2 regions of the Muricaecibacterium torontonense genome follow, and region 2 is predicted to be linked to the other one. Evidence: predicted binding sites of a transcription regulator. Region 2 holds the regulator's gene; the other holds the start of a gene.

Region 1 (5,915 bases), 160 kb from region 2:
CCTCGGCCGGCCTTGAGTGACGCAGGCACGTCTAGAAGACGCTGGTTTTGAGAACCCCTGAAGCGCAGGGTGATGTCTTTGAGCTCTTGAATAAAGGGGCCATCCACTAGCACGTCTATGGAGGAAAGCAGGTCAGAGGTGGCCTCGGTATGGCGAGGGCTTTGAGGGTCTATCAAGTCTTCGAAGATGTCGCCGGTATAGACCCAAATGGTCTTCTTGGGATAAACGCGCTTCACGCGCTTCAAGAAGGGTGCCAGCGCCCGCTGGTTGGCAGGCTCCATGGGCTCCCCACCCAGCACGCTTAGGCCGGCAATGTAGTCGGGGGCCAACGAGTCAATGATGGCTTGCTGCTCCTCTTCATCAAAGGTGTTGCCATAGTGGAAGTTCCAGGCCACTTCATTAAAGCATCCGGGGCAGGCATGGGTGCAGCCTGATACAAAGAGGCTGGTACGCACACCGATGCCGTTGGCGATATCGCAGTATTTTATGGTTGCGTAGTTCATAGAATGCTCCAGGGTTCAAAAAGGCACCCCGCCCTCGCGTTGGGAGTGGGGTGCCTTATAAGAGGCTCAAGGGATGCAGGGGGCTCCTAGAGATGCAGCACGCGGTCGCGAATCTCCTCGGTACGGCCCTGATTCCAGAACTGAGTGCCAATGTAGCCGCAGGTGCGACGGGCAACATTGAGGGTGTTCTGGTCGCGGTTGCCGCAGTGGGGGCATTCCCATACCAGCTTGCCGTCGTCTTCAACGATCTGGATCTCGCCGTCGTAGCCGCACTTCTGGCAGTAGTCGCTCTTGGTGTTGAGCTCGGCATACATGATGTTGTCGTAGATGAAGCGCAGCACGCTCATCACGGCCTCCAGGTTGTCCTGCATATCGGGCACCTCCACATAGGAGATGGCGCCGCCGGGAGACAAACGCTGGAACTCACTCTCGAACTTAAGCTTGGTAAAGGCGTCGATCTCCTCCGACACGTGGACGTGATAGCTGTTGGTGATGTAACCCTTATCGGTAATGCCGGGAATGATGCCAAAGCGGCGCTGGAGGCAGCGTGCGAACTTGTAGGTGGTGGACTCCAACGGCGTGCCATAGAGAGAGAAGTCGATGTTGCTCTCCTCTTTCCACTGAGCGCACTTGTCGTTCATGTGCTGCATGACAGCCAGGGCAAAGGGGGTCGCAGCCTCGTCGGTGTGGGAATGGCCGGTCATGTAGCGCACGCACTCGTAGAGGCCGGCATAACCCAGCGAGATGGTGGAGTAGCCGCCATAAAGCAGGGGGTCGATGGTGGCACCCTTGGGAAGGCGCGCCAAGGCACCGTACTGCCAGAGGATAGGCGCCGCGTCGGAGACAGTGCCCTTGAGGCGGTTGTGGCGGCAGAGCAGCGCGCGATGGCAAAGCTCCAGGCGCTCGTCGAAGATCTCCCAGAAGCGATCCATATCTCCACCGCTGGAGAGGGCTACGTCAGGCAGGTTGATGGTGACCACGCCCTGGTTGAAGCGGCCGTAGTACTTGGGCTTGCCCGGCTCGTAGTTGCCTGCATTGGCCACGTTGTCATAGCCATTGCCAGAGCGGTCAGGGGTGAGGAAGCTGCGGCAGCCCATGCAGGTGTACACATCGCCCTCACCCGGCTGCTCGCCGCGGGAGAGCTTGAGCTGGCGCATGATCTTCTCGGAGATGTAGTCGGGCACCATGCGCTTGGCGGTGCACTTGGCAGCCAGCTGGGTGAGGTAGTAATACTTTTGGCCAGGCTCGATGTTGTCATCCTCGAGCACGTAGATGAGCTTGGGGAAGGCCGGGGTCACCCAGACGCCGGCCTCGTTCTTGACGCCCTCGAAGCGCTGGCGCAACGTCTCCTCGATCACCAGCGCCAGATCGTGTTTCTCTTGCGCGTTGCGGGCCTCATTGAGGTACATGAAGACCGTCACGAAGGGGGCCTGGCCGTTGGTGGTCATAAGGGTGACCACCTGATATTGGATGGTTTGCACGCCGCGGCGGATCTCGTCGAGCAGGCGCTCCTCCACAATGCGGTCCACCTGCTCTTGGGTAGGCCCAAAGCCCAGCTCGTCCAGCTCTTGGGCGACCTCGCGACGAATGCGCTTGCGGCTTACGTCTACAAAGGGAGCCAGATGGGTGAGGGAGATGGACTGGCCGCCATACTGACTGGAAGCCACCTGGGCGATGATCTGCGTGGCAATGTTGCAGGCGGTGGAGAAGGAGTGGGGCTTCTCGATGAGGGTGCCAGAGATGACGGTGCCGTTTTGCAGCATGTCTTCCAGGTTCACCAGGTCGCAGTTGTGCATATGCTGCGCATAGTAGTCTGCGTCATGGAAGTGGATGATGCCCTCTTTGTGGGCGTCAACAATCTCCTGAGGCAACAGTAGGCGGTTGGTGAGGTCTTTGGACACCTCGCCCGCCATGTAGTCGCGCTGGACGGAGTTGACCGTGGGGTTCTTATTGGAGTTCTCTTGCTTGACGTCCTCGTTGTTGCACTCGATGAGCGACAGAATGCGGTCATCGGTGGTGTTGGAGGTGCGCTTGAGACTCTGGATATAGCGATAGGTGATGTAGTTGCGAGCCACGGAGAAGGCGCCCTTGGCCATAATCTGATCCTCGACCATGTCCTGGACTTCTTCTACGGTGACGGTGTGGCCGCAGACCTCGCACTCAGCCTCCACCGCGGTGGCTGCGTCATCGATCTGCGCGGCGGTCAAACGAAGATCCTGAGGCACGGTGATGTTGGCTTTGGTTATAGCATTGATGATCTTGGTAACATCAAAGGTGACCTCTGAGCCATTACGCTTGGTGATCTTCATGGGCGATCTCTTCTCATTGGTTGCAGGAATAGTGTCGAAATCTTAGGCCATAGGCCCAGTACTAAATATTGTGGTAGCCGCCGGATGCACTCCAGAAGACGGGAGGTGCAAATGTCGCAGCGCACATCCCACTATAGGAAGGAAAAAAGTCGAGATTAAGCCTTGACTTTTGTTTGCAGCCGTTTTTCTTTCCTGAGCCTGTATACCATTTATAGACTGTCATTAGGCTTGCTACCACTATATGTTGTATCCACTGGCAACATTTCTATTCCTCAAGAATGTAAGGCCCCTCGAGATCTTTGAAGGTCGCTTCTAGGGAAAGTCCTGCATAGCCCCACCAAACGGCCACCTATAGCCAGGTGGATCCGGCTTGAGACAACCACAAGATATAGGGGTGACAAAGGACGCATATTATTAAGAGACCATGCATATGATTCGATGTTTATAGATATATAGACATTCCTCATAGAGCTGTGGCGTCCATGAAAAAAGAGGACATCACCGGACGACCGGCATGTCCTCTTACGCAGGTGTGTAGAAAGGGTTAATGGAATGCGTTAGTAAACCATTCCCATAGCCTCGCGCACCTGGGCCAGCGTCTCATTGGCGATGGCATTGGCGCGGCGGTTGCCCTCGCTTAAGACCTCTTTCACAAGATCGGGGTTCTGGGCAAGCTCGGCACGACGCTCGCGGACCGGCTCCAGATAACCGTTGACAGCCTCGGTCACGTAGCGCTTGAGGGCGCCTGAGCCGTCATTGCCAATGGACTCGGCGATCTCTTGGGGGTCGCGGCCGGTGACAGTGGCCGCAGTGGTGATAAGGGCAGAGACGCCTGGGCGGTTCTCGGGATCGAAGGTGATAAGACGCTCTGAATCGGTCTTGGATTTCTTGATGAGGCGGGCGGTCTCCTCGGCAGTCATAGAGATGGCAATGGCATTGCCATAGCTCTTGGACATCTTGCGGCCGTCGAGACCTGGCAAAAGGGGCGTCTCCGAGAGCAGACCCACGGGCATGGGAAACACCTGGCCATAGCGCTCGTTGAAGCGGCGGGCAATGTTTCTGGTTTGCTCGATGTGCGGCAGCTGGTCGCGGCCCACGGGTACCACGTTGGCTTTGCAGAAGAGGATGTCGCAGGCTTGGTGTACCGGATAGGTGAGCAATAGGCCGGTCAGCGCATGGCCAGAGGCCTCCTGCTCGGCCTTGACGGTGGGATTGCGCAAAAGCTCGGACTCGGTGACCAGCGACAAGAATGGCAGCATCAGCTGGTTTAAGGCGGGCACCGCCGAGTGGGTGAAGATCATGGTCTTCTCTGGGTTGACTCCCAGCGCCAGGTAGTCCAGCACCATGTCATAGGTGTACTGACGGATGTGCTCGGTATTGTCGCGATCGGTGATCACCTGATAGTCGGCGATCAGGATGTTGGTGTGCACACCCATGTCCTGCATGCGGATGCGCTCGCGAATAGTGCCAAAGAAGTGGCCCAGGTGCAGGTGACCAGTGGGACGGTCGCCGGATAGCATCGTGAAGCTTTGAGGGTCTGCCTTGAGTTTCTCCCAGGTAGACTCAGAGCGCCTATGAGCCTCTGCGTAGCTGTCCTCGTTTGCCATGGGTCATCCACTCCTTAACGCGTGTGGGTCTCTAACCCGTCAATAATACCCCGTATCTTGCAGGCAGAAACCCCGCAAAGCGCTTGCCGAGAAGCCTGGGGCACCCAGGCTCACGGCCCATCCCTGGTGCCCTAAGAAAAAAGGAGCCGCAACCCTCACGAGTTGCAGCTCCTTTATCGATTCGTACCTAGGCTACCCAGCGGTAGTAATAGCCTCAGTCTGCGAGCGCTCCCTTAGGCAGCAGCTGGCACGATGAACATGCATGCCAGGGTCACGATGACCACAAGCACGATGAAGAGCACCACCAAGAGCTTGGTGGCGAACTTGAGCCAGGTAGAGTACTCCACGCGTGCCAGTGCCAGGCCGCCCATAATGGCGCCGGAGGTGGGGGTGAACAGGTTCACAAATCCGTTGGCGGAGGAATAAATCTGCACCATGACCTCGGGGGAGAAGCCCAGATCCACAGCCAGGGGCCCCATGATGGGCATAGAGACGGTGGCCATGCCGGAGCTGGAGGGGATCAGGAAGGACAGCAGCACGTAGAGGATGAAGGACAGCGGCGCGAAGACGATGGCGCTCATGCCCTTGAGGCCTTCAGCGGCAGTGGCCAGGATCCAGTCGGACAGACCGGTGACGCCCATGAGGACGGAGACGCCACGGGCCAGAGCAATGACGAGCACAACGCCCATCATGTCGCCGGCGCCGGCGATGAAGCCGTCCACCAGCTCGCGCTCGGAAAGGCCGGCCACGATGCCGATGATGATAGCCATCAGCAAGAACCAGGCAGTAGCCTCGGCGAAATACCACTGGCCCAGAGGGGTGCCGGTGAGGAATGCGGACCAGCCGTTGGAGGTGGTGGTCTCGGTGGTGATCACCGCGTCAGGCTCGGTGTTGAAGGCCAGCACGCCGTCGGCGCCAGCGTCGGACCAGCCAGCCACGATGTCGTCGCCGGTGATGGGGGCCATGGCCTCCTCGGAAGCATAGCCTACGTTGAAGGCGTCAACACCCAGGTCCTCCCAAGGGATGAAGCCGATGATCATGACCAAGAAGGTGAGGGCGAAGAGCACCAGAACGGCCTTCTGGCGGCCGGTGACCTCAGTGGTGTTGGAAACGGCAGCAGCGGCCTCGCCGTACTCCTTCTCTGCAGCCTCGATCTCGTGGCCGGTGAGGATGGACTTGCCGGTGTCGGCCTTGACCTTCTTCGCGTACTTGTAGACATACATGATGGAGATGACGTTGGACACCACCATGAGGATGAGGCCCAGCACGATGATGATGGTCTGGTTCACTGGAATACCGATGGAGGTAAGCGTGGCAGACGCAACACCGGTGGCGAAGGGGTTGACGGTGGAGCCAAGCACACCGCAGCCGGCGCCCAGAAGCACCATGGCAGCGCCAACGAGCACGTCGGTACCAGCAGCCATCATGGTGGCAGCCAAAAGCGCGTAGAAGCCCACGGACTCCTCGCAGAAGCCGTAGGTGGTACCCATAATGGA
Region 2 (5,915 bases):
CTTAGGATGACCAGGAGCCGCGGGGAGCACGAGGTTCATGATGATGCCCACGATAGCCGAGAGTGCCATGCCAGGGATGGTGTAGTCACCCAGAGGCAGCGAGAAGCCGCCACACTCCATGCCTACGCCCAAGATGATGACCACGGCGGCAATCATGAGGTTTCGATTCTCGCCAAAGTCGATGTTGTTGGTCACCAGCATGCGCAAACCGTTAGAAGCAATAAGGCCAAAGAGCAGCAGACTTACGCCGCCCATGACAGGAGTGGGTATGCTCATGATGAGCGCTTCGAGCTTGGGGCAGAAGCCGCCTACGATGAACGCGAAGCCCGCAGCATACCAGAAGACCTGGGTGGAATAGACGCGGGTAACGCTCATGACGCCGATGTTCTCGGCGTAGGTGGTGGCAGGAGGGCTACCCAAAAAGCCGGCGATGCAAGTGGCGATACCGTCACCTGCCAGCGAGCGTGGCAGCATGGGGACGAAATCCTCCCCTACCACCTCAGAGACTACCAGCAGGTGGCCGATGTGCTCGATGACCACTACCAGCGCCACCGGAGCGATGAGCGCGATGGCCACAGGGTCGAACTCTGGGAACTGCAGATGGGGCAAGCCAATCCAAGCAGCCTCGGCCACAGGGGCGAGATCTACCAAGCCGCAGAAAGCTGCGACGATATAGCCCACAATAATGGCCAAGAGCACTGGGATAGTGCCGATAAGGCCCTTCATCGAGGAGAAGATCACTGCCGCAAACAGAGTGATGCCCGCAACCAGAGTCGCAATGCCGTTGAATTCTCCCGTGGAGCCTGTGAGCGCCATGTTCACTGCGGTAGCAGAAAGGCCCACACCAATGACGATAATGATGGAGGCAATGAGCACCGGGGGCAAAATGCGATCGATCCAACCGGTGCCGATGAGCTTGATAATGCCGGCCACTGCCAGAAAAACTAGACCAGCCACAACCACGCCGGAGAGCGCCGCTGCGGTGCCCTGTGTAGCGCCAACCGCAATAATGGGGCTGATAAAGGCGAACGAGCTTCCTAGGTAGCTAGGAATCTTGTTCTTGGTCATGAGCAGGTAACACACCGTGCCGATACCTGAACACATGATGGCAGCACTGGGATGCAGACCCGTGAGCATGGGCACCAGTACGGTGGACCCAAACATTGACATCATGTGCTGGATGCCAAGAGGGATCGCTTTGCCCACCGACACGCGGTCGGAGACTCCAATCACTTCTCTTTCTGCCATGAAACTCCTTTCTCAAAAAATGCAGGCCCTCGCCCTCTGGTGGCGGGACCTGCATCATTAACAACAAAGCTGATGAAAAGAGGGTGCAGCCCTTATCGGCAATTATGAGATGAGGAAAGATACCAAGAAGGCGACTGCAGCCACCCACATGAGAGGCTTGACCTTTTTCGCATTGCCGGTGGCGCAGGCAACCACCACGTAAGTGATGAAGCCCAGGCCAATACCGGTGGAGATGGAGTAGGTCAAGGGGATGCCGGCCAGAGTGATGAAGGCGGGCAGGCCATCGAGCTTGGAGTTCCAGTCGATGTCTTGGACCTGATCCATCATGAGGAAGCCCACGAGCACCAGAGCGCCGGTGGTGGCAGGAGAGCTCACCACGGCAATGAGAGGTGCGAAGAAGGCGGCTAGAACGAACAGCACGCCGGTGGTGATGGAGGTGAGGCCAGTGCGACCGCCATCGGCAGCGCCGGAAGCAGACTCCACAAAGGTGGTGATTGAGGAAGCGCCCACCAGGCCGCCTACGGCAGCTGCGCAGGAGTCAACAATGAGGATGGGGCGAATGTCTTCCACTTTGCCATCGGCAGTAAGGAAGTCACCCTGCTTGGCCACTGCGAAAGCGGTGCCCATGGTGTCGAAGAAGTCAGACATCATGAGGGAGAACACGAACATGAGAAGGACGGGGCTCGCCACGACCTTGGCGATACCCATGACACCGGACTCGTCGGTGAGGAAGGGGGCGCCAAAGGTGGAGAAGTCCAGCGAGGACACGATGCCAGTGGGAGTAGCGGTGACACCCAGAGGAATGCCCACGATCACGGCAATGACGATGCCAATGAGGATCTCGCCGGGCACATTCATGCAGTAGAGCACGAAGGTGGAGAAGATGGCGATCATGGCCACGATGTAGTTGGGGTCGCTCAGGGCTCCCATGGTGATGAGGGTGGAGTCATCGTTTACCACAATGGACCCGTTGATGAGGCCGATAAGGCATATGAAAAGACCCAGGCCAGCGGCGATGGCGTGGCGCTGAGATGCGGGGATGGCATCCATGATGGCCTCACGCAGACCGCAAAGCACCAGAATAAGAATGGCGATACCCTCGATAAAGATGACCGCCATAGCGGCGTGCCAATCGCCGTCGCAAAGGCCGGTGAGGGTGAAGGCGACCACCGCGTTGATGCCCATGCCCGAGGCGCAGGCCAAAGGACGATTGGCGAAGAGGCCCATGAGGATGGTCATGATGCCAGCGCCAATACAAGTAGCAGTCACTGCTGCCCCCGAAGGAATGCCCGCAGCCTCCAACAGGGACGGATTGACGGCGATGATGTAGGCCATCGCCAGAAAGGTTGTGAGACCAGCACGTACCTCCTGGCCCACAGACGATCCACGGGCGCTCATATGGAAGAAGTTTTCCAGCGCGCCTCCTTGGGCTTGATTTGCCATAGACAAATTCCTCTCATGTATTCTCTCGCTTTGGGAGGCCGATCCTCCCCCACTCCGACGCGCCAGCCTCACCTACAAGACGACTCGCACGTCTATCCCAGGCGTATTTAAGAAACGCCGCTGGAACCAAATCCCCCTGTGCCGCGATCGGTCTCATCCAGCTGATCCACCTCTAAGAGAGTTACCTGAGGCACCGGAAGGATGACCAGCTGGGCGATGCGATCGCCCCGGGTAATGGCGATGGGTTTCTCGTCATCTAGATTGATAGCGCAGACTTTGAGCTCGCCACGATAATGGGAATCCACAAGACCGGGAGTATTGGCCATAGAGAGCCCTTGTTTGAGGGCCATGCCGCTGCGAGGCTGGACAAAGCCGGCATAGCCATCAGGGATAGCGATGGCTAACCCGGTAGAAATCAGGCGACGCTCATGAGGAGCCAACACTACATCCTCTGCGGAACGAAGATCCAACCCCGCATCACCCACATAGGCATAGGAAGGAAGCTCCACTGCAGGGTCCAGTCGCTGAATGGGCAGGGTGATACCGCTATTCATTGGCAAGCCTCCGAAGCTCTTCAGAAAACTCATCAAGGTTTTTAAACTCGCGATAGACTGAGGCAAACCGCACATAGGCCACGTCATCTATATCTCGTAGATGTAAAAGGACCATCTCGCCCAGACGCTTGCTGGGAACTTCTGTGATGCCGCCGTCGCGAAGCTCGTTTTCTACCGAGTCGATAAGAGCGTCCAGCTGAGCCACGTCCAAATCGCGCTTGACCGTAGCGGCCACAAGACCGCGCATGATCTTTTGCCGATCGAAAGGCTCGCGACGGCCATCGCTCTTAATTACTACGAGAGGCAGCTCTTCTCGGCGTTCATAGGTGGTAAAACGACAACCACAGGCAGTGCACACGCGCCTGCGACGGATAGCTTCATGGGATTCAGAAGGCCTGGAATCAATGACCTTGGAATCATCACACCCGCAATTGGGACAGCGCATCGACCAATCTCTCCTGTCGCTAGGATTTATAGAGCTTTAGAGTCCTATGCAAAAGACGTCGCGAATTTACCGGATACGTAAGGCGTCGAACCTTGAGACAGGCTAATGCCCAACGTCATGGATGCCAACCGGTCAAGCCAAAATAGCTGCCGATTAACCTGTGCGGCGTTACATTACCACAGATTCTTCCAAAGTGTTTCACATAGTCTCCACTATTTCGCTTATCGGAAACAACTTGCCTATTTTCTGCGAACATCTGTTTGCGCCCGAACGTTCGTTTGGCTATGATAGGGACACAGGAGCAAGACCTACTGGCAGGAGTGCCCATGTCACGGCCACAACTGAGTCATCGCGTTCAACAGATCTATGACTTTCTGGTTACCTATAGCCAGGAGCATGGCTATCCGCCCTCAGTGCGCGAGATTGGCGCTGCGGTAGGTCTCAAATCTCCCAGCACTGTGCATATGCATCTGCAAACCTTGGAAGATCTCAACCTCATTAGGCGCACTGCCAATAAATCCAGGACTATCGAGATCATCAGCGGTGCCGAGAAGAGCACACCTCAGCCGGCAGCACCTCATTCTTCCCATGCACAGGTAACGGTGGAACACGATCCTAACGACGGAGTCATTAGACTTCCAGTGGTAGGCCGCGTAGCTGCAGGCGTACCCATCCTGGCTGAGCAAAACGTCGAGGATGTACTGCAGCTTCCCACCAGCGTAGTGGGCGATTCCAGCTCCTTCGTGCTGCGTGTGCGCGGAGAGTCCATGATCAATGCCGGCATCTTTGATGGCGACTATCTAGTGGTCTCTGAGGCGCATGATGCAGTAAACGGAGAGATCGTTGTGGCCCTTATCGATGATGGCGCCACTGTAAAGACTTTCTATCGCGAGAAGGACCGCTGTCGCCTGCAACCTGAGAATGACTCTATGGACCCCATCTATGTGCGTGAACCCCATATCATTGGTCGTGTAACGGCTCTTATGCGTTCTATTGTCTAATGGCTCCTCAGGATCACGCCTTAAAGACAACGGATACATCTTTTAACGTAAGCCCTCTCCATCAGGGTTGGTCCCACCCCTCTGGCCGTGTCGGTCTCTTTGACGCGGTGAGGGGTCTTTCTGTGACCTCCATGGTGCTCTTTCATCTTTGCTATGACTTGGTAGTGCTTACCTCGGTCTCCTTGTTTTGGTTCAAGCCGCCCTTTGAAGATATTTGGCGCGCCTCTATCAGCTGGACCTTCCTTTTGGTCTCTGGATGGATGTGTTCTTTTTCCAAAAACAATCTCATTCGCTCGCTGCGCTACCTAGTGGTAGCAGCTGCGATTTTTGTTGTAACTTCTCTGGCTGCAGTAGATGATCCCATCAATTTTGGCATCATCTACTGCATAGGGGGAGCTACCTTGATAGATGCACTGCTAGAACGGGTGGGCCTAGAGCCTTCTGGGCCTCTGGCTACCACCGTCCTCTTTGTGCTCTTCCTCGCCTGTCTCCATGTGCCTCAGGGAAGCTTTGGATTCCCTGGCTTCACAGCAGAGCTCCCAGCAAACCTTTACGCCATCTCTTGGTTTTCTTGGGCGGGGTTTCCGGGTCCTGGCTTTATCTCTGGCGACTACTACCCGCTGATACCGTATGCCTTAATCTATGGCGTAGGCATTGCGGCGGGTCGCACATTCTTGCGCACAGGATATCCAGCATGGTTCTTACGAGCACAATGCCGCCCTCTCCAATGGATTGGACGGCATGCGCTCGCTATTTATATAGTGCACCAACCAATTATTCTAGGCTGCCTGACGCTTGCGGGACTGTTATAGCACCCTAGGTAACGGGAGACTCTGAGACATTCCGCTCTGTATCTGGCTCTGACTCGGAGTCTTCTTTGGATTCCAAGTTGTCACCGTCTACGCGATAGGGAGCCAACGTGCCTGCAAGGCGCACGGGAACCTTTGCGGTGATAAGCAATCCCCCGTCCTCATAGGTTTCACGAAGTACTTGCCCACGCTCATGAACCATCTTCATGAGCAGTCCCTTTTCGTAGGGGATGCGCGCAGTTACCGTGCAGTCATTCTCAGAGGCGATAGTTGCAATCTCATGGAGTAGCCCCGGAAGTCCTTGGCCGGTAAGTGCAGAAACCTGCAGTGCTTGAGGGTGCATGATGCGAAGGGTGTCCTTCTCGGCAGCAGATAACTCATCGATCTTATTAAGACACAAAAGGTTTGTGATAGA

The links. Region 2 encodes NrdR, which represses ribonucleotide reductase genes. Its sites were predicted from a motif close to AAACACNATATATNGTGTTT; they were not measured.
Region 1: the regulator NrdR is predicted to act here: its motif matches at 3,045-3,064, upstream of nrdD (anaerobic ribonucleoside-triphosphate reductase).

The regions. Positions count from the first base shown of each region.
Region 1 is NZ_SRYE01000003.1:2,667-8,581, reverse strand. Features, by position in the region: gene nrdG (anaerobic ribonucleoside-triphosphate reductase activating protein) at 1-503, opposite strand, end outside; gene nrdD (anaerobic ribonucleoside-triphosphate reductase) at 590-2,812, opposite strand; gene trpS (tryptophan--tRNA ligase) at 3,370-4,419, opposite strand; gene E5334_RS05030 (YfcC family protein) at 4,653-5,915, opposite strand, start outside.
Region 2 is NZ_SRYE01000003.1:158,984-164,898, reverse strand. Features, by position in the region: gene E5334_RS05835 (solute carrier family 23 protein) at 1-1,248, opposite strand, end outside; gene E5334_RS05830 (NCS2 family permease) at 1,351-2,664, opposite strand; gene dut (dUTP diphosphatase) at 2,799-3,245, opposite strand; gene nrdR (transcriptional regulator NrdR) at 3,238-3,690, opposite strand; gene lexA (transcriptional repressor LexA) at 4,017-4,691, shown strand; gene E5334_RS05810 (heparan-alpha-glucosaminide N-acetyltransferase) at 4,691-5,503, shown strand; gene hflX (GTPase HflX) at 5,508-5,915, opposite strand, start outside.